3 regions of the Comamonas testosteroni genome follow, and region 2 is predicted to be linked to each of the others. Evidence: riboswitches for the same ligand, from Rfam matches in the RefSeq annotation. Region 2 holds a riboswitch; each other region holds the start of a gene.
The links. A riboswitch is a leader RNA that binds a small molecule or an ion and turns the genes downstream of it on or off. The one in region 2 is predicted to bind thiamine pyrophosphate.
Positions count from the first base shown of each region.

Region 1 (7,770 bases), 580 kb from region 2:
GCCCATGGCACGCGGCCCATGATCTCGGCCAGCGGTGCGTATTCCTGATTGGTCAGGCCCGCGCCGTGGTAGCCCGAGGCTTCGGCGCTGTCCACCGGCAGAAACAGATTCCACAGACCCGCGGCCTGGGCCTTGGGCTTGAGCTTTTCGATGGTTTGCAGCGGCGTCCAGCGCTTGCCGGCGGCCGTGTTGGCCTGCATCTCGTCGGCATATTCCTTTTCTGCCGGGTAGATGTGGTCGTCCATGAACTTGAGCAGGCGCTGCTGCAGGTCCTTGGTTTTGGGCGAGTAGTCGAAGTCCATGAGTGCTCCTTTTGTTGTGGGACGGTCGGTTGCGTGGTGGTGGAAAATCAGGCGCGCTGAGCAAAGGACCAGGCCAGTTCGGCCATGGGGCGGGCGGTGTCGCCCGAGGCCTTGGCCTGGGCGCTGGAGGCCGTGCCGGCCTCGACGCGCTTGGCAATGCCTTGCAGGATGGCGGCGATGCGGAACATGTTGTAGGCCATGTAGAAGTTCCAGTCGCGCTGCAGTGTGGCCACATCGGCAATGCCGGTGCGCTGGCAGTAGCGCTGCATGTAATCGTGCTCGGCAGGGATGCCCAGGCCCGCGATGTCCAGCCCCGCAATGCCGCGGCCCAGCTCGGCCGGGATATGCCAGCTCATGCAGTGGTAGCTGAAGTCGGCCAGCGGGTGGCCCAGCGTGGACAGCTCCCAGTCCAGCACGGCAATCACGCGTGGCTCGGTGGGGTGGAACATCAGGTTGTCCAGACGGTAGTCGCCATGCACGATGGAGACACGTCCCTCGTCGCGTGCGCTGGCCGGCATATGAGCGGGAAGCCACTCCATCAGTTTGTCCATCTCGGGGATCGGCTGGGTGACGGAGGCCACATACTGCTTGCTCCAGCGGCCGATCTGGCGCTCGAAGTAATTGCCGCTCTTGCCGTAGTCAGCCAGGCCACGTTCGGCAAACTTCACGCTGTGCAGAGCCGCGATCACGCGGTTCATCTCGTCGTAGATCTCGGCGCGTTGCGCAGGCGTCATGCCGGGCAGGGACTGGTCCCAAAGCACGCGGCCTTCCATGAACTCCATGATGTAGAAGGCGCGGCCGATGACGGATTCATCCTCGCACAGCGCATACATGTGCGGCACGGGCACATCGGTGCCGGCCAGGCCCTTCATGACGCGGTATTCGCGCTCGATCGCATGGGCCGAAGGCAGCAGCTTGGCCACGGGACCGGGCTTGGCGCGCATCACATAGCTACAGCCGGGCGTGATCAGCTTGTAGGTGGGGTTGGACTGGCCGCCCTTGAACATCTCCACCTGCAGCGGACCTTCAAAGTCCTGGACATGCCGGCTCATCCAGTCGGTTATGGCATCGATATCAAACGCATGCTGGTCGGATACCGCGCGGGTGCCGACGAAATGCTCATAAGTGCTCATGTTGTCTCAGTCCTTTGTTCGATTTGTGATGGGCAAGGCGCAGCCCGCCACGCCGCACAAAAGTGCAGCGAGCAAACGCGTGAAAGGGGAGTGCTGCCGCAGAATGCGGCAAGAGAGAAACGAAGGTGAAAACTGGCGTGATTCCAGCCAGAGATGCCGAGCAAGAGCCGCCTCGCGGCGATGGCATCGTCCCCCTCCCGCAAGCGCAGCGAAGCGGGAGAGGGGGAAGCGGCGGGGCCGCCCCCGGCAAAGCCGCTCAGGGGGTGAATCAGTGATCCGTGTCTGCAATACGCAGCAGCGTCACCCGGTCGCGCACGATGAGGCCACCCGGCTCGATGCGAATGACCTCCTCGCGCTCCATGGACTTGAGTTCCTGGTTCACGCGCTGGCGTGAGGCGCCCAGCAATTGCGCCAGCTCTTCCTGCGCCAGATGCAGGCCGATGCGGATCTCGTTGCTGTCCGACAGACTCATCACGCCATAGCTGCGTGTCAGGTGCAGCAGCTGCTTGGCCAGGCGCGCTCGCAGCGGCAAGGTGTTGAGGTCTTCCACCAGGCCGTAGAGCTGGCGTACTCGGCGCGCATTGAGGCGCAGGATCGCTTCGGAAAACTCCACATGCTCTGCCAGAATGCGCCTGAAGTCCGCCTTGGATACGCACAGCAGCGTGGTCTCGCCATGTGCATAGGCGTCGTGCGTGCGCTTGTCGCCATCCAGAATCGCCACATCCCCGAACCAGATGCCCGGCTCCACATAGGTCAGCGTGATCTGCTTGCCCGTGATGGAGGTGGAGCTGACTCGCACCGCGCCACGTGCACAGGCAATCCACTCCTCGGGCGGTTCGCCGCGAGCGCAGATGAGCATGCCATCTTTGTATCGTTTGACGTAAGCGCATCGAAGAATGTCGTGCCGCAAAGAGGGCGAAAGGGATGAAAACCAGCGACCAGAGTTGATCGCCTCACGTTCTTCCATACTAAGAATTGGCTCGTCCATGTTCTGTCTTATGCGTGACTGGTAACCGCCCCATTGTCGCGTGTGGGACCGGCCATGCTGAAGCTGTGGGACTCAGGGTTGTCACCTGTGTGTCCGCTTTTACGGCGAATAGGGCTTGCGTCAATCAAGAAAACCCAGCAGCCATGCGGCCTGCGCAGCAGCGCTCCAGAAAAAAAGCTCGCTGGCTGCGGGCATTTTTTCTGCTCATTTCCGGTGTTTTCTGTGCCCGGCAGACCAGGCTAGGCTGGAGTTTTGAATCTCTCAATGAAAATAGCCGCCGGCGCTTGTGCATCAAGCGCCGGCGGCTATTGAATGGGAAGTCGATGCGCTTCGATACGCTCAGGCTGCAGCCTGCATGTGTTGCAGCAGATGCTGGGCAGCGGCTTCCGGATCGGGGGCGTTGACCAGGGCGCGCACCACGGCGACCGAGCCCACGCCCGTGGCGCGCACGGCGGGGAACAGGTCTTCGGAAATACCGCCAATCGCCACCAGCGGGTACTGCTGCATCAGGCGCACATAGGCCGCCAGACGCGCCAGACCTTGCGGGGCCGTCGCCATCTTCTTGAGCGTGGTGGGGAACACCGCTCCCAGGGCGATATAGCTGGGCTGGACCGCATGGGCGCGCACCATTTCGGCATAGCCATGGGTGGACACGCCCAAGCGCGTGCCCGAGCTGCGGATGGTCTCCAGATCGCGCTGGCCGATCACGTCCAGATCTTCCTGGCCCACATGAATGCCGTAGGCGCCTGCGTCCAGCGCGGCCTGCCAGTGGTCGTTGATGAATAGACGTGCATGTGTGCCCTTGACGGCTTCAACAGCCGCTTTGACTTCACGGGCAATGGCAGCCTTGTCGTCGGACTTGAAGCGCAGCTGCACCGTGGGCACGCCCGCGCGGGCCATGCGGCCCACCCATTCGGCCGTGGGCAGCACGCCATACAGGCCCAGCTCGCGCGGGCAATGGGCAAAGGCCTGGGCCGGGTCGGCCTTGCCGAGGCCGAAGTCGCGTGGGTCGTCGGGCCAGTGGGTGGCATCGAAATGATTGTTGCGCTCGCTCTGGCACTGCCAGGCCTGGGCCAGTGTCTCCGCATCCACGGCAATAAAGCCCAGCAGGCTGCAGGCCTGCAGTGCGGCCAGATAGGCGGGCTCGCCACGCAGCGCGGGTGGAACGGGCTGGGGAGTCAGCTCGACCGAGTTGGCATCATGGTGGAGCTGGGCACCAAAGTTGGCACTGTGCTGGTGGATGATGGCTTGCGCCAGGGCCTTGATTTCTGCGGAGTCCATGGTCCGGCCTTTATTCCTGATGCCAGAAAGGGGTGCCCAGCACGGGGGTGCTGGGCTGGGCGGCATTTTGCTCTGCCATGGCGCCTGCGCGCCAGGCGGCGTGACCGGCATTGACGGCATCGGAGAATGCGCCGGCCATGGCCACGGGGTCTTCGGACAGGGCCACGGCGGTGTTCAGCAGCACGGCGTCATAGCCCCATTCCATCACGGTGCAGGCGTGGGAGGGGCGGCCCAGGCCGGCATCGACGATCAGCGGCACCTTCAGGCGCTCGCGCAGCATCTGCATGGCATAGGGATTGACGGGGCCGCGGCCGGTGCCTATGGGCGCAGCCCAGGGCATGACGGCCTGACAGCCCACATCGACGAGCTTTTGGCACAGCACCAGGTCGTAGGTGGTATAGGGCAGGACCTGGAAGCCGTCCTTGATGAGGATGGAGGCGGCTTCCACCAGATTGAGCGTGTCGGGCTGCAGCGTGTAGTCGTCACCGATCAGCTCCAGCTTGATCCAGGGCGTGTCGAAGACTTCACGCGCCATCTGGGCCGTGGTCACGGCCTCCTGGATGGTCATGCAGCCTGCCGTGTTGGGCAGCACGGGCACGTTGAGCTTGCGCAGCAGCTCCCAGAAGCTGGCACCTGTCTCGGCAGCATTGCTGCCCTGGCGGCGCAGCGAGGCCGTGACCATGGCGGGCCTGGAGCGTTCTACAGCGGCTTCGAGAATCGCCGGCGAGGGGTAGCGCGAGGTGCCCAGCAGCAAGCGGCTTTCAAAACGCTGGCCGTAGAGAACCAGCGCGTCGTCGGTAGTTTTGGTATTCATGATTTATCTATATCTCTTGTCTTTGTACCGCAATGCGCGTGAAGCCCAGTGAGCCTCAAAAAGGCATGTGCCAAGTCAGTGACACCGAGCAAGAGCCGCCTCGCCGCGAGGGTGTCGTCCCCTGGGGGAAGGCGCGAAGTGACTCAGGGGGATTCATGTCTAGCCGCCTGTCACCGGAGAGATGACTTCCATCCTGTCGCCCTCATTGAGCGCATGGTCGGCGTACTGCGTCTTGGGCACGAACACCGTGTTGACCGCCACGGCAAACGGGGGCCTGGCCTGCATCTGCGCCAGCGCATCGGCCACGGTGGCATGGGCTGGCAGCTCGGTGGCTTGCTGGTTGAGAGTGATCTTCATGGCATGGAAACGGAAAATAAAGCGGGTGCTAAGTTAAACCTCTGCACGGCGGCGCTTGCGTGCGCCAGGGGTGCAAGTGCTGTGCGCCAAAGTTCGGGCTCGCAGTTCAGCCACGATGCACGGCGACATCGAACTCGCGCGCCAGTGGCGAGTCATTGTGGTCCAGCAGCTCCAGCACCACGTCCAGCATGGCGGGCGAGATCATGAAGCCGTGACGGTAGAGGCCGTTGACTTCCATGACACGTGGAGTCAGCAGACGCACGGCGGGCAGATTATCGGGCAGGGTGGGGCGGCACTGGGTGGCGATCTCCACAATGCGGCCTTCGGCAAAGCCGGAGTGAACGGTATAGGCCGCGCTCAGCAGCTCCAGCGTGGAGCGCACGCTGGCTGGCGACATATCGTCGGACTCGATTTCGGTCGCGCCAATCACGAACAGATGATCTTCCTTGGGCGCGATATAGATGGGGTAGCGTGGATGGATCAGGCGTGTGGGCCGCTGCAGCGTAACTTCGGGCGCATGGATGCGCACCACCTCGCCGCGAATGCCGCGCAGCTGCTTCCACTGGGTGCGGGCCCCCAGGCCCCGGCAGTCGAACACGAAGTCCGGCTGGCCAGCCTCGCCGGGGCGGAAGTCGCTGATTTCGCGTGGGCTGTCCCAGTGCAGCTTCACACCCAGCGCGGTGAGCTTGTCGACCAGCGCCGTCAGCAGCTGGCGGTTGTCCAGCTGGCCTTCGCCGGGCAGATAGACGGCCTGGTTGAAGCGTCCCTGCAGCGCGGGCTCGCAGTCCTGCAGTGCCGCGCCAGTCTTCTCCTGCATGGCCGGCAGGCTGGGGTTGATGCGCCGGTTTTTCTCCAGCAGGCCGAAAAAGCGCGCCGCGTCGCCCTGGTCCTGACGGTGCCAGAGAATCAGCGTGCCGTTTTGCTGCAGGAACACGTGCTGCTCAAGCTGGGCTATCAGCTCGGGCCAGCGCTTGAGCCCATGCTGGCCCATGCGCACCACGCCGGGCTCGGTAATGGCCGACTCGGCCAGCGGAGCCAGCATGGCGGCCGCCACGCGCGCGGCTGCGCCATCGCCTAGCGGGCCGTGGGCGTCATAGAGGTCGACGGCATGACCGCGCTGGGCCAGGGCCAGCGACAGCAGACGGCCCATGAGGCCGCCGCCGAGAATTGCGATCTTTGAAGAAGCTTGTAGCAATGACATGTGCAAATCGTTTTCCATCCGGACACAGGAACAGGGCCATGTGCAGGACAAAACGCGGCATGCCTTGCGGCTTGTGAAACTCCCCACGCCAGCATGACCTGGATCGGGTGCAGGGGGCACAGGGCACGGATGGTGCTCTGGTGCGCAGCCGGTGGCTGTCGCGGCCCCAGGGTGTTTCTCAGTCCACGCAGGCTGCTTGCCTGCGGGACACCCCTGTTTCGTCCGTTGGACATTACAGCACAACCGCAAACTGCGCGCATTGACCATGCGCATGGGCGATAATTTTTGCCATGACTGTGATTGCTTCATCCTCCATCCCCGGCGCCGCAAAAAAGCGCTATGCACGCGTGCTCTCCATCGCCGGCTCGGACAGCGGCGGTGGCGCCGGCATCCAGGCCGACCTCAAGACCTGCGCGGCTCTGGGCTGCTACGGCATGACGGCAATCACGGCCATCACCGTGCAGAACACGCTGGGTGTGACGGGCATTCATGGCATTCCGCTGGATACCGTGCGCGGCCAGATCGATGCCGTTGTGCAGGACATAGGCGTCGATGCCGTCAAGATCGGCATGCTGGCAACCCCCGATGTGGTGAGTGTGGTGGCGGATGCGATTCGTCGCCACGGGATCAGGAACGTGGTGCTGGACCCCGTGATGGTGGCCACCAGCGGCGATCGCCTGATCGTTCCCGAGACGGCTCAGGCACTGGTCCAGGAGCTGTTCCCTCTGGCGACGGTGATTACCCCCAATCTGGATGAAGCAGCTTTGCTGCTGGGTCGCAACATCGACGGCATTGGAGCGCTGGATGCGGCCGTGGCCGATCTGCTGGCCATGGGGGCGCCGGCGGTGTTGCTCAAGGGTGGGCATCTGAGCGGCGATCTGGTCATGGATGTGCTGGGCCGGCAAGGCCGGCAGGCAGGCGACTATCTGCGCCTGCAGTCGCAGCGCATCGTCACCCATAACGGCCATGGCACTGGCTGCACGCTGTCGTCGGCGATTGCATCTTTCCTGGCCCAGGGGCTGGAGCTGGAGGCCGCAGTGACCGAGGCGCGCCGCTATATTCTGGGCGCCATCGAGGCGGGAGCCGAGGTCTATACGGGCCAGGGCCACGGCCCCCTCAATCATGGCTATGCGCCGCGTGCACAGCTGATCGTCGAAGGCTGATTGCCGACGCCCGCAAAAAAGGCCTGCTGCTGCAGGCCTTTGGCTTTGGTGGGCCCGGGCTCGGGGATTACCAGCCCCAGACCAGATTCTTGGCCACCCAGCCGCTCTGGCCGTTGCTGCGCTGGACCTGGGCCCAGCTGCCTTGCTTTTTCAGCGTCTGCAGCACCTCATGCTGCTCCAGCTTGCCTACCCGGTTGTGCTTCTGGCCAGGGCCGGAGCGCAGATTGGCCGTGCGCGCCGTCACCACCATATGCGGGCTCTTGCTGGTCAGCGGGGCGTGGACCCAGCCCAGCGTGGACTCATAGTCCTTGACGCGCAGCCACTGGCCCTTGCGCTGGGTGACTTGCAGCGGGTAGCCCTTGCTCAGTTCCCAGAGGGTCGCGGAGCGGGTGTTGGGCTGCTCGCGCACATTCACGGTCTTGCCCTTGATGCTGACAAATTCCTGGGCTTGTGCGAGGGCCGGCAGCAGGCCGGCGGTGAGCGCGCCCAGCGCGATCAGGCTTGAAGTGGCGGCGGTGCGGATCCAGCGGT
Region 1 covers NZ_CP043568.1:3,811,011-3,818,780, reverse strand. Annotated here, with positions in the region: gene F0P97_RS17605 (acyl-CoA dehydrogenase family protein) at 1-302, opposite strand, end outside; gene F0P97_RS17600 (phosphotransferase) at 350-1,435, opposite strand; gene F0P97_RS17595 (Crp/Fnr family transcriptional regulator) at 1,704-2,423, opposite strand; gene thiE (thiamine phosphate synthase) at 2,763-3,704, opposite strand; gene F0P97_RS17585 (thiazole synthase) at 3,715-4,518, opposite strand; gene thiS (sulfur carrier protein ThiS) at 4,678-4,875, opposite strand; gene F0P97_RS17575 (FAD-dependent oxidoreductase) at 4,982-6,076, opposite strand; TPP riboswitch at 6,140-6,301, opposite strand; gene thiD (bifunctional hydroxymethylpyrimidine kinase/phosphomethylpyrimidine kinase) at 6,367-7,239, shown strand; gene F0P97_RS17565 (SH3 domain-containing protein) at 7,307-7,770, opposite strand, start outside.
Region 1: another riboswitch for thiamine pyrophosphate. It lies ahead of F0P97_RS17575 (FAD-dependent oxidoreductase); the one in region 2 lies ahead of thiC (phosphomethylpyrimidine synthase ThiC).

Region 2 (7,770 bases):
GGCCATCTGCACGGCGAGGGCGCCGCCCTTGCCGTCCACATCGGCATAGAGGCCCGACATATCGGTGATGAAGCCGATGCGAATCCTGTCCTGCGCCTGAGCGCCTGCAGCGGTCAGCAGGCATCCCAGTGCCAGCGTCAATGTTCTTGCGGAAAAAACGGGAGCGGAGCAAACAGAACGAGGCTTCATCAGAGTCATCTCCTGAGGTGGTGAGTACCCGGTCACTGCGACGGGCAGCCAGCATGGTCGCAGCTGGAGCAGGGCGCGCCATCAGGGCAAGCACCGGGGCCGCGACAAGGTATCCGCGGCGACTCGGGAAAATGCTGCAAGCTTTTACACTGCAGGGCAGCGATTTAGGAAAGAAGAAGAAATGGATATTCGTCAAGCATTGCAGCAGCGTCGTTCGGTGCGCGCTTTTCTGCCGCAGGCCGTGGCTGCTGCCACGGTGCGGGACTTGCTGGAGACAGCCGCGCAGGCGCCGTCCGGCGGCAATATGCAACCCTGGCGTGTGACCGCCGTGGGCGGACAGGCGCTCAAGGATCTGTGCGCCAAGGCCAGGCAGACCGAGGCCGTGCAGCGCCCCGGCCTGTCCTATCCACCCGGTTTGTGGGAGCCCTACCGCAGTCGCCGCTTTGAAAACGGAGAAGATCTGTACCGCGCAATCAATATCGGCCGCGAGGACAAGGCTGCACGTCTGGCCCAGCTGGCCAAGAACGGCCAGATGTTCGGTGCGCCCGTAGGCATTTTTGTGGCCGTGGAGGAACGCATGGGCTATGCGCAATGGGTGGATCTGGGCATCTATCTGCAGTCCTTCATGCTGCTGGCCGTGGAAAAAGGTCTGGCCACTTGTGCCCAGGGCTTCTGGCGCATGTACAACGATATGCTGATCGAACAGCTGGCATTGCCGGATGGCTACCAGATTGCCTTTGGCATTGCCCTGGGCTACGAGGATGTCAGCGCACCTATCAACCAGTGGCGCGCAAGCCGTGCGGCCAGCCATGAATGGCTGGCGCTGAAAGGGCTAGACGAGGCTGCGGATTAGGCGCTTGAGGGTCAGGATAGTTAAACAGCTTCAATGGTGCGCAAATTGCGGCAAAACCAGCCTATACTGCGTACAGCTCCGGGGTGTGCAAAAGCGCTGAGATGCCAGTCACTGTGAAAACAGTGCGGCGAACCCGACGAACTTGATCCGGTTCATACCGGCGGAAGAAGAGCGGGACCCTGACGCAGGGCCGATGGATGGACAGGACAGCCGGCATCAGTGCCAGCCCTGAAAACCATGGGCACAGCAAACCCCAGGCGCCTCGCGCACTGGGGTTTTGTCTTTTTCGGGCAGCCCGGTGCGTGGAGGTCAGGGCTGAAGTTGCAGAACTCAGCGGCATAGGCCGGACACCCATTCGGGACCGGGCCAGTGCAGGGCAAGATCAGAGCAGGGCCGCACTCCACGGAGCGTTTGATGCATTTCAACCGCTTTGAGGAGACTGCGATGAACGCCCCTGATTCCATTTTCACGCCTGCTGCAGGCCATGCCCCCGATGCCGCTCGTTTTGCCGAGCTGCTGGCCCAGTCGCGCCAGCCGTTTCCGTCATCGACCAAGAGCTATCTGAGTGGCGCGCTGCATCCGCAGCTGCGTGTGCCGGTGCGCGATATTGCGCTCACCAATGGAGAGCAGGTCAGCGTCTACGATACCTCGGGCCCCTATACCGACCCCGCCGTGCAGATCGACGTGCGCCAGGGCCTGCCCAGTGTGCGCGGTGCCTGGATCGAAGCGCGCGGCGACAGCGAATACTATGTGGGTCGCCAGCGCGTGGCGCTGGACGACGGCGGCAAGCGCGGTGAGGAAGATGCGCGCGTGGCCCAGCTGCGTGCCGAGGCGGCCGCGCTGCAGCGCCAGCCACGCCGTGCCAAATCCGGCCAGAACGTGACCCAGATGCACTATGCCAAGCGCGGCATCATCACGCCCGAGATGGAGTATGTGGCCCTGCGCGAGAACGGCCGCCGCGAATGGATGGCGCAGTACCAGCAGGATGCGGCGCGCGAGCTGCGCCTGGCCGGCAACAGCCTGGGCGCATCGATCCCGAAGATCATCACACCCGAATTCGTGCGCGACGAAGTGGCGCGCGGCCGCGCCATCATTCCGGCCAATATCAACCATCCTGAAATCGAGCCCATGGCCATAGGCCGCAATTTCAAGGTCAAGATCAACGCCAACATCGGCAATTCGGCCGTGACCTCCAGCATCGAGGAAGAGGTGGAAAAGCTGGTCTGGGCCATTCGCTGGGGTGCGGACAATGTCATGGATCTGTCCACCGGCAAGAACATCCACACCACACGCGACTGGATTGTGCGCAACTCGCCCGTGCCCATCGGCACCGTGCCCATCTACCAGGCGCTGGAGAAGGTCGGCGGCATTGCCGAAGACTTGACCTGGCCCATCTTCCGCGACACGCTGATCGAGCAGGCAGAGCAGGGCGTGGACTACTTCACCATCCACGCCGGGGTGCGCCTGGCCTATATCCACCTCACGGCGCAGCGTCGCACCGGCATCGTCTCGCGTGGCGGCTCCATCATGGCCAAGTGGTGCATGGCCCACCATCGCGAAAGCTTCCTCTACGAGCATTTCGAAGACATCTGCGACATCATGAAGCAGTACGACGTCAGCTTCTCGCTGGGCGACGGCCTGCGTCCCGGCTGCGCTTCGGACGCCAACGACGAAGCACAGTTTGCCGAACTGGCCACGCTGGGCGAGCTGACGCAGATCGCCTGGAAGCACGATGTGCAGACCATGATCGAAGGCCCGGGCCATGTGCCCATGCACATGATCCAGCAGAACATGACCGAGCAGCTCAAGCACTGCCACGAGGCTCCGTTCTACACCCTAGGCCCGCTGACCATAGACATCGCCCCTGGCTACGACCATATCGCTTCGGCCATCGGTGCGGCCATGATCGGCTGGTTCGGCACGGCCATGCTGTGCTATGTCACGCCCAAGGAGCATCTGGGCCTGCCCGACCGCGACGACGTCAAGCAGGGCATCATCGCGTACAAGATTGCGGCCCATGCCGCCGATGTCGCCAAGGGCCATCCGGGCGCGCGCTCGCGTGACGATGCGCTGTCTCAGGCGCGCTTCGACTTCCGCTGGCAGGACCAGTTCAACCTGGGCCTGGACCCCGACACGGCCCAGGCCTACCACGACGAGACCCTGCCCAAGGACAGCGCCAAGGTGGCCCATTTCTGCTCCATGTGCGGACCCAAGTTCTGCTCCATGAAAATCACCCAGGAAGTGCGCGATTTTGCTGCCGCCAAGGGCATTGCCGAAGAGCAGGCACTGGTCGCAGGCATGCAGGCCAAGGCCGGCGAGTTCAACAAGGCGGGCGGCGACTTCTATATCCCCATTGTCAACGCCTCGACCGATACCACGGCGCGTTGATTAAAGGTTGAATAGGGCTCTGGCGCTTATCTGATAAGCGCTGATAGCTATCAAAATACAAAAGGCAAGCCTTGAGGGCTTGCCTTTTTTTGTGCCGAGATACGCGAGTATCAGAAGGGGTAGGCGGGGACGCCGCCTGCCAAGTTCAGCCACTGGCCGCGCTCCAGTTGGTTGCCTTGGCCGGGCACCATGGCATAGAACTCGGGGCTGAGCTGAGGCATGCCGTGGGCGGCAATCGAGTCCAGCGCAGTGCTGCTGAGCGGAATGCCGTAGTGGGCAAAGACCTGGCGCATGTCACGGCCGATGATGCGGCTGGACAGCACATACAGCAGTTCATGGTTGCTGATCTCGCGCTTGGTATAGCTGCCCATGCCCAGCGCATTCCTGTTGGCAATCCAGTACGCATCGTTGAAGATCAGACGCTCGCCACGGCCCAGCATGCCGAGGAAGTCGATCACATCGGCAGGCTGTGGCTGGCCCTGGCCCAGACGCTCCTTGGTGTAGATAAAGGCCAGCTGGAAGTGCACGGCACGCATGGCGTTGTCGCTTTTTTTGGCAGCCGTCCAGAAGCGCTGGAACATATCGGCCTGCAAGGCGTCGCCGCTCTTGCCCGTGGCGCGTGCCGCCTGGATGTCCAGGTAGAGCTTTTTATGGTCGATGCGCTCGCCGCTGTTGTTCTCGGCACCGTTGGTGATGGCGTACTGGCGCAGGGCACTGGCATTGGCCAGGATGTTGTTGTCGCATTCCACGGGGCAGCCGCCGCCAGGGTTCTTGCCGCCCTGGCCGTCGGTGTCGGTCAGCAGCGTCATATGGCGCATCACGGTGTTGTGTCCGAGCTCATGCCACCAGCCCCAGCCGGGAGCCAGGCCTGCTGCGCCGTCCGAAGGATTGCCCGAGCACAGAAAGCCGCAGGCCGCCAGCCAGCCGACAAAATGCTGCACGCCCGGAGCGCGCTGGATGCTGCCGCTGCAATCCCAGCCCAGCATGGCGCAGACATTGTTCACATTGGCGCTGGCGCTCATATTGTTGTAGCCGTTGGCCAGGTGGTTGCTGTCGAAGATCATGCCCTTGAGGCGCTCCACGACATAGGTGCGCGGGTAGTGGCTGCCGATGGCGCTTTTGGCGTAGCCAATGGTCTGCTGCACCTCGCCCCCCACCATCTTGGAGGTCTGCCAGCCAAAGTCGCCGCGTTGCAGCGCCTGCACTGCCTCGTCGATTTCCTGTGCGCCAGGATTGCGCGTGAAGTCGAAATGTGCGTATTTGACGCTGCCGCGTACGCGCAACGTGACCACGCTGCCGGCCTTGGCCCCCGAGTAGTTGAGAAACAGCGGGCCGCCCCAGGCCGTGGTGTAGCTCAGCGTCTGGCCCTTGTTCAGGCGCGCCTGGTGCCCATCCGGAAAGCGCGGCCTGGTGTAGTTTTCCTGCGCCAGGGGATTGCCGCGCGTGCGGATATTGCCCACCCGCAGCGCCAGTCCCGCATCTGCGGCATCCACGATCTGCACCTGCACGGTCTTGCCCGGCACGGCGCCGCGGCCGATGGCCGTGCGGCCATCGGCCTGGGCAATGGTGACCTCGATGGTTTCCCAGCTGTCGCTGGTGGCCAGGCTGGTCGAGGCCTTGGGCATCCAGTCTGCAAAATTCAGCGGCGTGCTTTCATGCTCGCGCACGGCATAGCTCAGCGTGTCGGCCGCCATGGTGCGCAAAAAGGTGCTGGCATCGGAGCGTCGCACCCGGGCATAGTCCACCTGCCGGCGTGCCAGATCGGCCCAGAGCACCAGGCGGCGATGCGCGGCCATATAGGGCTTGAGGTAGTAGCTGTCGGCAAACAGGTTGATCCCCTGGCCTTCCTGGCCCAGCAGATCGTTGCGGATGCCGTCGAGAGCGCTGATCAGGCTGGTGTCCGTAGAGAAGTCGGCACTGCTGCCGTTTTTCAGGGCTGCCAGCGCGGCCTCATGCGCCCCCAGTCTGTCGGCCGCCTGGCGCTGCTGGGCAGCGGTCCTGCCGCCGATCTGGTAGCCGTCGGCCGGCGCCCAGTAATTGCCGGCGTAGCCGCCCAGCTCCATGCCCATGGCCTGAAGCACCTGCCGGCCGCCGGCCGAGTCGCCCCAGTTGCTGTGCAGATAGATCACTCCCTTGCCGGCCTGCAGGTAGCGGCTGACCTGGTTGCTCAGCGAAGCCGAGAAAGGTGTGTCCTGGCCGAAGACAAAGACATCGATGCTTTCCCAGCAGCGGTTGGCGGGGTCGGTGATGGCGCAGTTCACCATCTCGGCCTTGCTGCCCAGGCGTGCGACCAGATTCGTGACCGAGGCCTGGCTGTAGTTCTGCGCCGCCATGCGCAGCGTGGCCGGCAGCGGGCCTTGCGCCTTGCCGGTGGCAAGCCAGGTGAAGCTGCGCCTGAACAGAGGCAACTGCGCCTGATTGGCGCCCGAGGCCGTGGCCAGCTGTCCCATCAGGTCTTTGCCATAGGCCAGGGCGCGGCCATTCTGGGCCGTTGCCATGCTGGCCAGCACATTGCCGTTGTTGGCCACCAGCAGCGGGCTGGCGCTGGTCGATAGCAATGGGCTGACGCGTTGGCTGTTGTTGCCGAAGTCCAGGGCTGCGGCAGTGCTGTCGTCCAGCAACTGGGCGAGCAGTCTTTGCTGCTGCAGCCGGGTTTGCTGGATCAGCTGCGTGGCCGATTGCAGCAGCTCCGTTTGATCTTCGGCCTGCAGCAGGTGGCTGTCGCCGGCAAGCAATGCCTGTTCTATGCGGCTGCTGGTAGGCGGCTCGGTGGTCGGTGGCAGCACCGCAGGCGGATCGACTTCAGGAGGTGCGACCTCGGGAGGCGTGACGCCCGGAGTGCCGGGTTGTACAGGGGTTTCGGTGACGGGGGGCGTGGAGGGTGAGGAATCACCAGAACCACCGCCGCAGGCGGTCAGGGCAAGGCTTGCCAGGAGAGTCAGAGTCCAGCGAGGAAACATGAGTTTGGAGGTCAGGGCGCCGTAACTTGCAGTCTTGCTGCGTTATTACGGGTCAAGAAAACTACCTTCTTTTAGGTAGTGAGACAGGCGTAAAGCCGATAAAGCGCGGCGCAGTGTAGCCTTGCCCGAGAGCGTCATGAATCATGGCTCATGGAGATTGCCCCGACCCCGGGATGGCGCAGCAGACAGTTATTGACGCAGCACAAGCCTAGACCACGAAATAAAACACATTCAGGTGTTTTGATAATGACTTCTGCGTTCTGAGTATGGTATTAATTTTACTGATAAAAATTAAATAAATGCGATGACTGCAGAGCATCTGAAGCTATCAAATAAATAGCTAAAGAACAGAATGAGAAATCTATATGTTTTATTTTGTAATTTATGTTTTAAATATGTGAGTAATTCGCTGGTTGGATACTTTGCGTGCGCTGGTTTCAGGGCTAGGGGGCAATCCTGGCCTGCTGATCGCGCTGCTCATGGTGGGAAAGAAATGGGAGCCTGAGCTCCCATCTTGTTCTGCCCGTGCAATCGGCTTTATCGCCAGTACTGGCATTTGCTTTCCGCCTTGGTGGTCCAGATCTGATCGGCAGGCAGTTTCTTGATGATCTTGTAATAGTCCCAGGTGCCCTTGGATTCCGCTGGCGACTTGACCTGCATCAGGTACATATCGTGCACATAGCGGCCGTCTTCGCGGATGTAGCCCTGGCCGAAGAAGTCGTCGATCTTGGTGCTCTTCAAGGTGGCCATGACCTTGTCGGCATCCAGCGTGCCGGCTTTTTCCACGGCCTTGAGGTAGTTCATGGTGGCCGAGTAGTCGGCGGCCTGGATCTCGCTGGGGCGGCGCTGGGTCTTGGCCATGAAGGCATCGGCAAACTTGCGCGAGCCATCGTTCATGTCCCAGTACCAGGGGGCGGTGAACTGCATGCCTTCGGTGTTCTTCAGGCCCAGGCTGTGGATGTCGCTGAAGAAGACCAGCAGGCCGGCCAGCTTCATGTTCTTGGTGACGCCGAACTCCTTGGCCGCCTTGATGGAGTTGATGGTGTCTCCGCCCGCATTGGCCAGGCCCAGAATCTGCGCCTTGCTGTTCTGTGCCTGCAGCATGAAGCTGGAGAAGTCGCTGGCGTTGAGTGGCGTCTTGACCGAGCCCAGCACCTTGCCGCCGCGCGCTTCGATGATCTTGCTGGTGTCGGCTTCCAGGGCATGGCCGAAGGCATAGTCGGCCGTCACGAAGAACCAGCTCTTGCCGCCCGTGTCCACCACGGCGCCGCCCGTGCCCTTGGCCAGGGCCACGGTATCGAAAGCGTAGTGCACGGTATAGGGGCTGCACTGCTCATTGGTCAGGGCCGAGCTGCCCGCGCCATTGTCGATAAAGACGCG
Region 2 covers NZ_CP043568.1:4,392,514-4,400,283, reverse strand. Annotated here, with positions in the region: gene F0P97_RS20235 (ABC transporter substrate-binding protein) at 1-189, opposite strand, end outside; gene F0P97_RS20230 (nitroreductase) at 371-1,042, shown strand; TPP riboswitch at 1,112-1,228, shown strand; gene thiC (phosphomethylpyrimidine synthase ThiC) at 1,487-3,430, shown strand; gene F0P97_RS20220 (ImpA family metalloprotease) at 3,541-6,390, opposite strand; gene F0P97_RS20215 (ABC transporter substrate-binding protein) at 6,928-7,770, opposite strand, start outside.

Region 3 (7,770 bases), 1.9 Mb from region 2:
ACAAACAGCACCGTCGTGCCATGCCTATGGCAGGTGCGCAGCAAGTCGTCCTGCAGCTCGGCACGCGTGATGGCATCCAGTGCCGCAAAAGGCTCGTCGAGCAGCAGCAGCGGCGGCTCCAGAATCAGGGCTCGCGCCAGAGCCACGCGACTTTGCTGACCGCCCGAGAGCTGCCCCGGGTAAAGCCGGGCATGGGCGACAAGACCCAGTTGCTCCAGCAATTGCATGGCCGCCTGTTGATCCTGCTGCGTGGGTTTGCGCTGCAGCGACACGGGCAGCAGCACATTGTCGATCACCGTATGCCAATCCAGCAATGTCGGAGCCTGGAACATGAAGCCCAGTTGCGGCCCCGGCGCTGCCAGTTCGCTGCCGCGCAGCAAGACATGCCCCGACTGGGGCCTGATCAGGCCAGCCGCCAGCTTGAGCAGCGTGGTCTTGCCGCAGCCGCTGCGCCCCAGCAGGCAATGAAACTCTCCGGCCCCGACCTGCCAGTCCACGCCATCCACCACGGGCGCTCGTCCCGGGTAGCTGAATCGAGCCTGCTTGAACTCCATGAATGCCACGGCGGTTTCCACTCCCTCAGTCCGCATAAGAGGCCAGCGGCTGGGCCGCCAGTTCTGCCGACTGCTCGATCTCCGTCATGCGCACCAGATCCAGCAGGTTGAAGCGCCCGTCATGGTGCCAACCCGCCTCGGGCATGCTCATGGAGCCGATGGCGCTGATACGCGTGACGCCGGCCGCACCCAGCAGCCCGGCCAGGCGGTACAGCTCTTCGGGACCGGCCGCAATGCCGGCGGTCTGCAGATAGTCACGCTGAGCGGCCACCACGGGCAGCACGGCATCGAGCCGATCCACAGCCACCACGGCAATCGTGCGGTACAGCGCTGTCGGTGCCAGAGGCTGAAGACTCTCGCTGTAGGCCACGCTCCAAGGCGCATCCACAGGCCCCAGCAGTTGGTGAGCTTCACCGCCCCACTCCATGTTCTGCTGCCAGCGGGCCAGCGCCGCCCCTTCTTCCAGATCCAGCTCGCGGCGTGCGAATCGTCGCTGCAGATTGGCAAGCTCGGCCGCCAGATAGTCGGCAAAAGCACGCGGCGAGATCGGCGCTCCACTCTGTACATAGAACACATGGGGCGAGTAGCAGCCCTGCTGGTCGTAGCGCATCACGTCCCAGGCTGCCAGCCTTGCCATGGCCGGAGCCTTGAGCGTATCCAGCGCCTGCGCGCCGATCAGGCCAAAGCCCAGCTTGTGGCCATGGGGCAAAAAGCGCGTCGTCACGGGCAGGCGACGGCGCAGCGCATCCAGCGTCTGGTTGCCGCCATAGGCCAGCACCGTATCGGCCTGGGCATAGAGAGCGTCGGCCTCTTCGCCACCTGCACCGCGCCACCACACCACGGCCAGGCAATCGGCCAGCGGCGGGTGGACCTCGGCCAGCAAGCGCGCAAACCATCCCGCAAACAAGGGCTCGGCACTGGCCAGCTTGCCAATCGCAGGGGCCTTGACCAGCAAGCCACAGATCAGACTCCACAGTGACAGCGCAGGCACGTTGCCAGCCCAGCTATGCACCAGCAGATCCGGGCCGAAAGCACGTACGGCCCCGCCCTTGGCTGTCGGTTGAAAACCATCGAGTACTGCCGGATTGGCAAAATCCTCGGCCACAAAGCGCTTGAGCTGCGCCGCACGAAAGGTCTTGAAAAATCCTGTCAGCCCCAACCGCACCATATCGGCGTCATAGCCGCTGACCACGGGCAGCCAGGCTTCGGCCTGCTGGCGGTAGATATCGTTGCGATCCAGCAGACGGGCCATCGCACGATCGACGGCATCGATGATCTCGGCCACCGGCATGGGACGCAGATGGATGGCCGCAGCTGTACGCACACGACTGGCCAGTGCCTGCATCTGCGGCGCCGTCAGCACGGGAACGCAGACTTCCAGCCCCCGGCCGTTCCCAGACTTGAAGTCCAGCGTCTGCCACTGCACTTCAGCATCGCCGAGGCCAGGCAGATAGCCAGCCCTGATGCGCTGTAGCTTGCGCTGCTCGCTCATGCGCCGGCAGCTTTCACAAACTCTTCAACCGCCAGCGAGCAGCCCTTGGCTGCGGCACCCTCGGCCCGCCCCAGCAGCAAAAAGCCGTCTTTTTCCTGCTGGCCGGCCCACAGGCCCACATCCTCGGTCAGGATGGTGGTCACCGCGTTGTAGTTGGCCAGATCGCAATGCACCAGAATGCCGCGCTCACCAGCTGCCACGTCCCTGCCGGTGATCGGCTCGACCAGACGCGAACGGATCCAGTGCGGACCGGACTTGACCGAAGGCAGCACCGCATTGCCATCGTCATAGAACTGGGTGCTCAGCTCCGTCATGCCATACATATTGATGCACAGACTGCGGGGCACGCCCAGCAGCTGGGAAAGCTCGGCATAGAACTGCTCGAGCGGCAGCTCGCGCGACTGCCCCTTGTAGCCACCCGTATCCAGCACGCGGCTGCCTGCGGGCAGGCGAAAGCTGCGGCCCTGCGCACGCAGGGCATCCATCACATGGACCAGGCTGAAGCTCGCGCCCAGCAGGGCAAAGGGCTGGCCGCTGCGCTCGGACTCTGCCAGCGCGGCACACAGGGCCGGCATGTCCAGCCCTTCCGAGTTCAGGTAGTAGCGGCTGCCGGCCGAACCGAATTCGGACCGGGCCAAGGCCAGATAGTGAGCCAGCGAGGAATTGGGCATGGCCTGCTCATCGGGAAACAGAATGCCCATGGACATGCGCTCCAGACCCTGCATGAAACGCCTGGAGAAATAGCGCTTCATGGACAGGTCGTAGACCTCGAGCTGCGGATGGAAATGACGTCCACGTGCGGCGCGGCCCGTGGTGCCGCTGGTCATGAATACGCGCTCGGCGGGCGACGGCGGCTCGCTGCGCAGTTCCATGGCCTTGAAGGCATCGATGGGCACGGCCGGAACATCGCGCCAGCTCCTGACATTGCGCAGCGTGGCGCCGCGTCGCTGGCAAAAGCTGCGAAACGGCGCATTGCATTCGTACTGGTAGGCGAAAAGGCGCAGGGCGAGTTGATTGAACTGGTCGTCGGTACAGTCATCCATTGCGATGAAAGCAAGCAGATCGGCGACCAGCGAAGCGGCCTTGTCCATGAAATTCCTTCGAGAGCGGGGACATCATGCTCCGAAGGCTTGCTGACCATGCGAGAACGCACTGCCCTGAGGTCAGCTTGCAAGCTCTTCTTCCGCCGGTATGAACCGGGTCAAGTTCGCGGGTGTAGATCTCAGCACTGGCGTGCACCCCGGAGCGCGGCGCCATCTTACCCCAACGGCATCGCTGCAAGGAGGCTGAGCTGCCGCATGAAAGTCGCGTCACTTGTAACCTGGGGTAAGGCTTCAGCAAGGACAAGAAGGACATCCAGGGCAAAAACATCAAAACACGGCTGCCCAAATACAATCGACCCAGCTCCGCAAGCTGTCTGAGACGCAACCTGCCGCGGCGCCGACAATGGTGCTGCGCGGCATGTCGTGGCGATGGACGGCGTCAGCAAAGCTTGCAAGCCATCCAGGGCACTGAATGCCCGCCCCAAGTCCCAGAGATATTCACATGCATTTTTCGCGCCTTTGTCATCTGGCAGGCTGGCCTGTGGCCGCCGCCGGACTGCTGCTAACGGCACAGTCCGCAACAGCCCAGCAAGCCGCCGCCCAGCCGGACCTGCCCCAGTTGTCCGAAGTCACCGTGCGCAGCACCTTGCAGGAGTCCGCGCTTGAGCAGACCCCGGCATCCGTCACCGTGCTCGACGGCGAGCGCATGCGCGAGCGCAATCTGCAGGTCAATCTCTCGGAATCCCTGAGCGCAGCTCCGGGCCTGCAGCTGCAGAACCGCCAGAACTACGCGCAAGACCTGCAGCTGTCGATTCGCGGCTTTGGCGCGCGCTCCACTTTCGGCGTGCGCGGCATACAGATCTATGTCGACGGCATCCCCTCCACCATGCCCGATGGCCAGGGCCAGACCAACAATATCGATATCGCCTCGCTGGAGCGCGTGGAAGTTCTGCGCGGCCCCTACTCCGCGCTCTACGGCAATGCCTCGGGCGGCGTGATCAATGCCTATACCGAACGCGGCGAGGGCGCGCCCTCGGTGGAAAGCAGCTTTGCGCTGGGCAGCGACGGCCAGAAGCGACTGGGCCTCAAGGCCAAGGGCGAAGCCAACGGGATTGGCTATGTGATCAGCGCCAGCCGCTTTCTGACCGACGGCTACCGTGCCCAGAGCGCAGCGGACAAAAACCTGTTCAACGCCCGCATCGACGTCAAGCCTGACGAATACAGCCAATTGACCCTGGTGGCCAACCATGTGGACATCGATGCCAAGGACCCGGGCGGCATCAAACCCAGCGAGTGGGCCCTCAATCCAAAGGACGTCAACGCCAATGCGATCAAAATGAACTCGCGCAAAAGCGTGAAGCAGACCCAGGCCGGCCTGACCTATGAGCGCCAGCTGGACGGCGGCCAGGCGCTGCGCCTCATGGCCTATGCCGGTCAGCGCGAAATGATGCAGTTCCAGTCTGTCCCCCCCAGCAGCAAACTTGAGGACAAGTACAAAGGCGGGGTGATCGGCCTCAGGCGCGACTATGGCGGCATCGATGCGCGCTGGAGCGGCAAATACGAGCTGGGCAGCGGCAGCCTGAGCCTGATTGCCGGTCTGGCCGCCAATACCGTCAGGGAAGATCGCCAGGGCTACAAGAACTTTGTCGGCAGCCAGCTGGGCGTGGTCGGCGAGCTGGTGCGCGACGAGCGCAATACGCTCACCAGCATCGATCCCTATCTGCAAGCCTCCTGGGCCTTTGCACCGCACTGGAAGCTCGATGCCGGCCTGCGCTGGAGCAATGTGCAGTTCCAATCGCGCGACCATTTCCTGGCCGACAAGGACGATAGCGGCAATGCCGGATTCCATAGGCTTCTGCCGGTGGTTTCGCTGCAGCACGAACTCAATCAGGACACCAATATCTATGCCTCGCTGGGCCGCGGCATGGAAACACCGACCTTCAACGAGATCTCGTACCGCCCCGATCTGGTCGGCGGCCTGAACTTCGGCCTCAAGCCTGCGGTATCGACCAGTGCCGAGCTGGGCATCAAGCAGCGCTTCAATGTGGCCGGCCTGCGCGGCGACTGGTCTGCAGCGCTGTTCCAGACGAGCACCGACAATGAAATCGTGGTGGCCAGCAACGACAACGGCCGCACCTCTTATCAGAACGCCGGCAAGACACGCCGCCGCGGCATGGAGCTGAGCGGCAGCACCTGGCTGACGCCCCAGCTGCGACTGAACGGCGCGCTGACGCTACTCGACGCCAGCCTGCGCAGCGGTTACTGCGACAGCAAGGGCCAGGACTGCATTCCCGCCGGCAACCGCATTGCCGGCGCGGCCAGAAATCTGGGCTATCTGGGGCTGGAATGGCTTCCCGCCACCGACTGGCGTGTGGGCCTGGACTGGCGTCATGTGGGCCGTATTGCCGCCGACGACAAAAACCAGGTCTATGCCCCCAGCTACAACGTGGCCAGCCTGAGCGTTGGCTACACCCGGCGTCTGGGCGCCTGGAAGCTCAGTGCTTTTGCCCGCGTCGACAATCTGGCGGACAAGAACTATGTGGGCTCGGCCATCGTCAACGAAGGCAACGGACGTTATTACGAGCCGGCCCCGGGGCGCCAATGGATGGCCGGAACCAGCCTCAGCTACCAGTTCTAGGCATGTCATCCGGCTTTGCCGGACAGCAGCAAGCGGGCCCTGTGCCCGCTTTTTTCATGTCCGGACAGATCAAAGACGATTTTTTTCAGAAAAATATTTGCTGCCTGCAAACTGCCTGCCTAAGCCCGAAAGCCGCGAATTCCGCGCCGATTTTCCGGCCTGACGGCAGACGCCTGCAACAAGCTGGGGCTCGTCAGCCATGCAAGCCACGTCAAAACAGGGCTATCCACGGCCAACCGCATGAATCTTCAAGCCTGCTCCCATGCAAATTGAACGAAGTTAGCCGCTGAAACAGGAAAGAACAGCACACAGAACTCCTTCACTATGCAACACGCTGCCATCAGGCATGCAACTGCCACGAAATGCAGGGCAAACGGCAACCGGTGCCGATCCCCGGCAAAGAAATCATTTCTTATAGGAAATTCACCTGAAAAGAGCTCAGATGGCAGTCTTTTGAAAGCAAATTCACAGCGCTAGAATCCGCCACCAACGCTGCCTCGCATGTTTGAAGCCGGGGCAGGTTTCAGATTCGTCTCCGTATGTCAGCCCTTTTCGTTTCTTGCCATCCACATTCCAGCCCGGCGTCTTGCAGCCCTGCCCTTGCCGCAGCAGGAGCGGGTGCATGAGCGACGGTTTGCAAAGCCCTAACCAACAGGGCGTGCAGTTGGTCGATATCCGGTTGCAGCGTGGCCAGACCCAGGTGTTTGACGGCCTGAACCTAAGCCTGACGCAAAAGCGCATCGGCGTGATAGGCAACAACGGCGCGGGCAAATCCAGCCTGTTCCGCCTGCTTTGCGGACTTGAGCTGCCTCAAGCCGGACAGGTATTGGTGGACGGCATGCCCTTGCTGCAGGCGCGCCAGCACAAGCCCGGCCTGATCGGCCTGATGTTCCAGAACCCGGACGACCAGATCATCTTCCCCACCGTGGAGGAAGAACTGGCGCTGGGACTGCGTCCCCAGGGCCTGAACAAGCAGCAGACCAGAGCCAGGGCGCGCGAGTTGCTGGCCGCGCGCGGCCTGGCCCACTGGGCCGAGCGTGCTGTCACCAGTCTGAGCCAGGGCCAGCGCCAGCAGGTATGCTGGCTCTCGCTGCTGATTGCCGCGCCGCAACTGCTGCTGCTGGACGAGCCCTTCGCCAGCCTGGACCTGCCCGGTCAGGCCCGCCTGGCCCAGGATATTGCCACCGCACCTCAACAGGTGCTGGTCTCCACCCATGTGCTCGACCATGTGCGCGACTTTGAGCGTGTGATCTGGCTGGAGCAAGGCCGACTGCGTGGCGACGGCCCGGGCCGCGACATCTGCAGCGCCTACGAGACCTCAGTGCGGGAGCTGTTGATGAAGAAAAGCGCGCACGGAGACCTGCATGGGTAGCCTCTATAGCGAAGTTGCGACCTGGCTGCATCGCTGGTCGGCCGGCTTCAAGCTCTTGCTGCTGGCGGTCTTTGGCACGCTGCTGTTCCTGATAGCCAACCCCTGGGTGCTGGCGGGCTGCGGCGCGGCCTGCCTGATGCTCTGGATATCGCTGGGCCAGGCCACGCAGGTGGCGCGCCGGCTGATGCGCTCGGTCATCGTCGCGGCGCTGCTGGTGGCGGGTTTTCATGTCTTCATGGGCAACCCTGTGCTGGCAGCCCTCGGCAGTCTGCGGCTGGTCTGCGCCTCGACCCTGGGTATTGCGCTGACCATCACCACACGCCCCAGCGATCTGGTCGAGGTACTGGAATGGCTGCTGGCCCCGCTGGCCCGCCTGGGCATCCCCACCGAGCGCGTGGCCATGCAGCTTGCACTCATGCTGCGCTTTACCGAACATTTCTTTGTGCAATGGACAAAGCTGGACGAGGCATACCGCCTGCGCACCGGCAAAAGCGGCGGCCTGCGCCTGATTGCACCGCTGACGATTCATATGCTGCAGGCCACGCGCCGTGTAGCCGACGCCCTCTGGGCAAGACTGGGTTTCTAGGAGATCGTTGATGACTACCACTCCCTCTCACACCGTATCGCGCGGCGGCGCACGCTCCATGGCTCAGGTATCTCTGTTCGCGGCG
Region 3 covers NZ_CP043568.1:2,469,271-2,477,040, reverse strand. Annotated here, with positions in the region: gene F0P97_RS11300 (ABC transporter ATP-binding protein) at 1-554, opposite strand, end outside; gene F0P97_RS11295 (acyl-CoA reductase) at 580-2,046, opposite strand; gene F0P97_RS11290 (long-chain fatty acid--CoA ligase) at 2,043-3,137, opposite strand; TPP riboswitch at 3,208-3,299, opposite strand; gene F0P97_RS11285 (TonB-dependent receptor family protein) at 3,592-5,727, shown strand; gene F0P97_RS11280 (energy-coupling factor ABC transporter ATP-binding protein) at 6,350-7,099, shown strand; gene F0P97_RS11275 (energy-coupling factor transporter transmembrane component T family protein) at 7,092-7,685, shown strand; gene F0P97_RS11270 (biotin transporter BioY) at 7,696-7,770, shown strand, end outside.
Region 3: another riboswitch for thiamine pyrophosphate. It lies ahead of F0P97_RS11290 (long-chain fatty acid--CoA ligase); the one in region 2 lies ahead of thiC (phosphomethylpyrimidine synthase ThiC).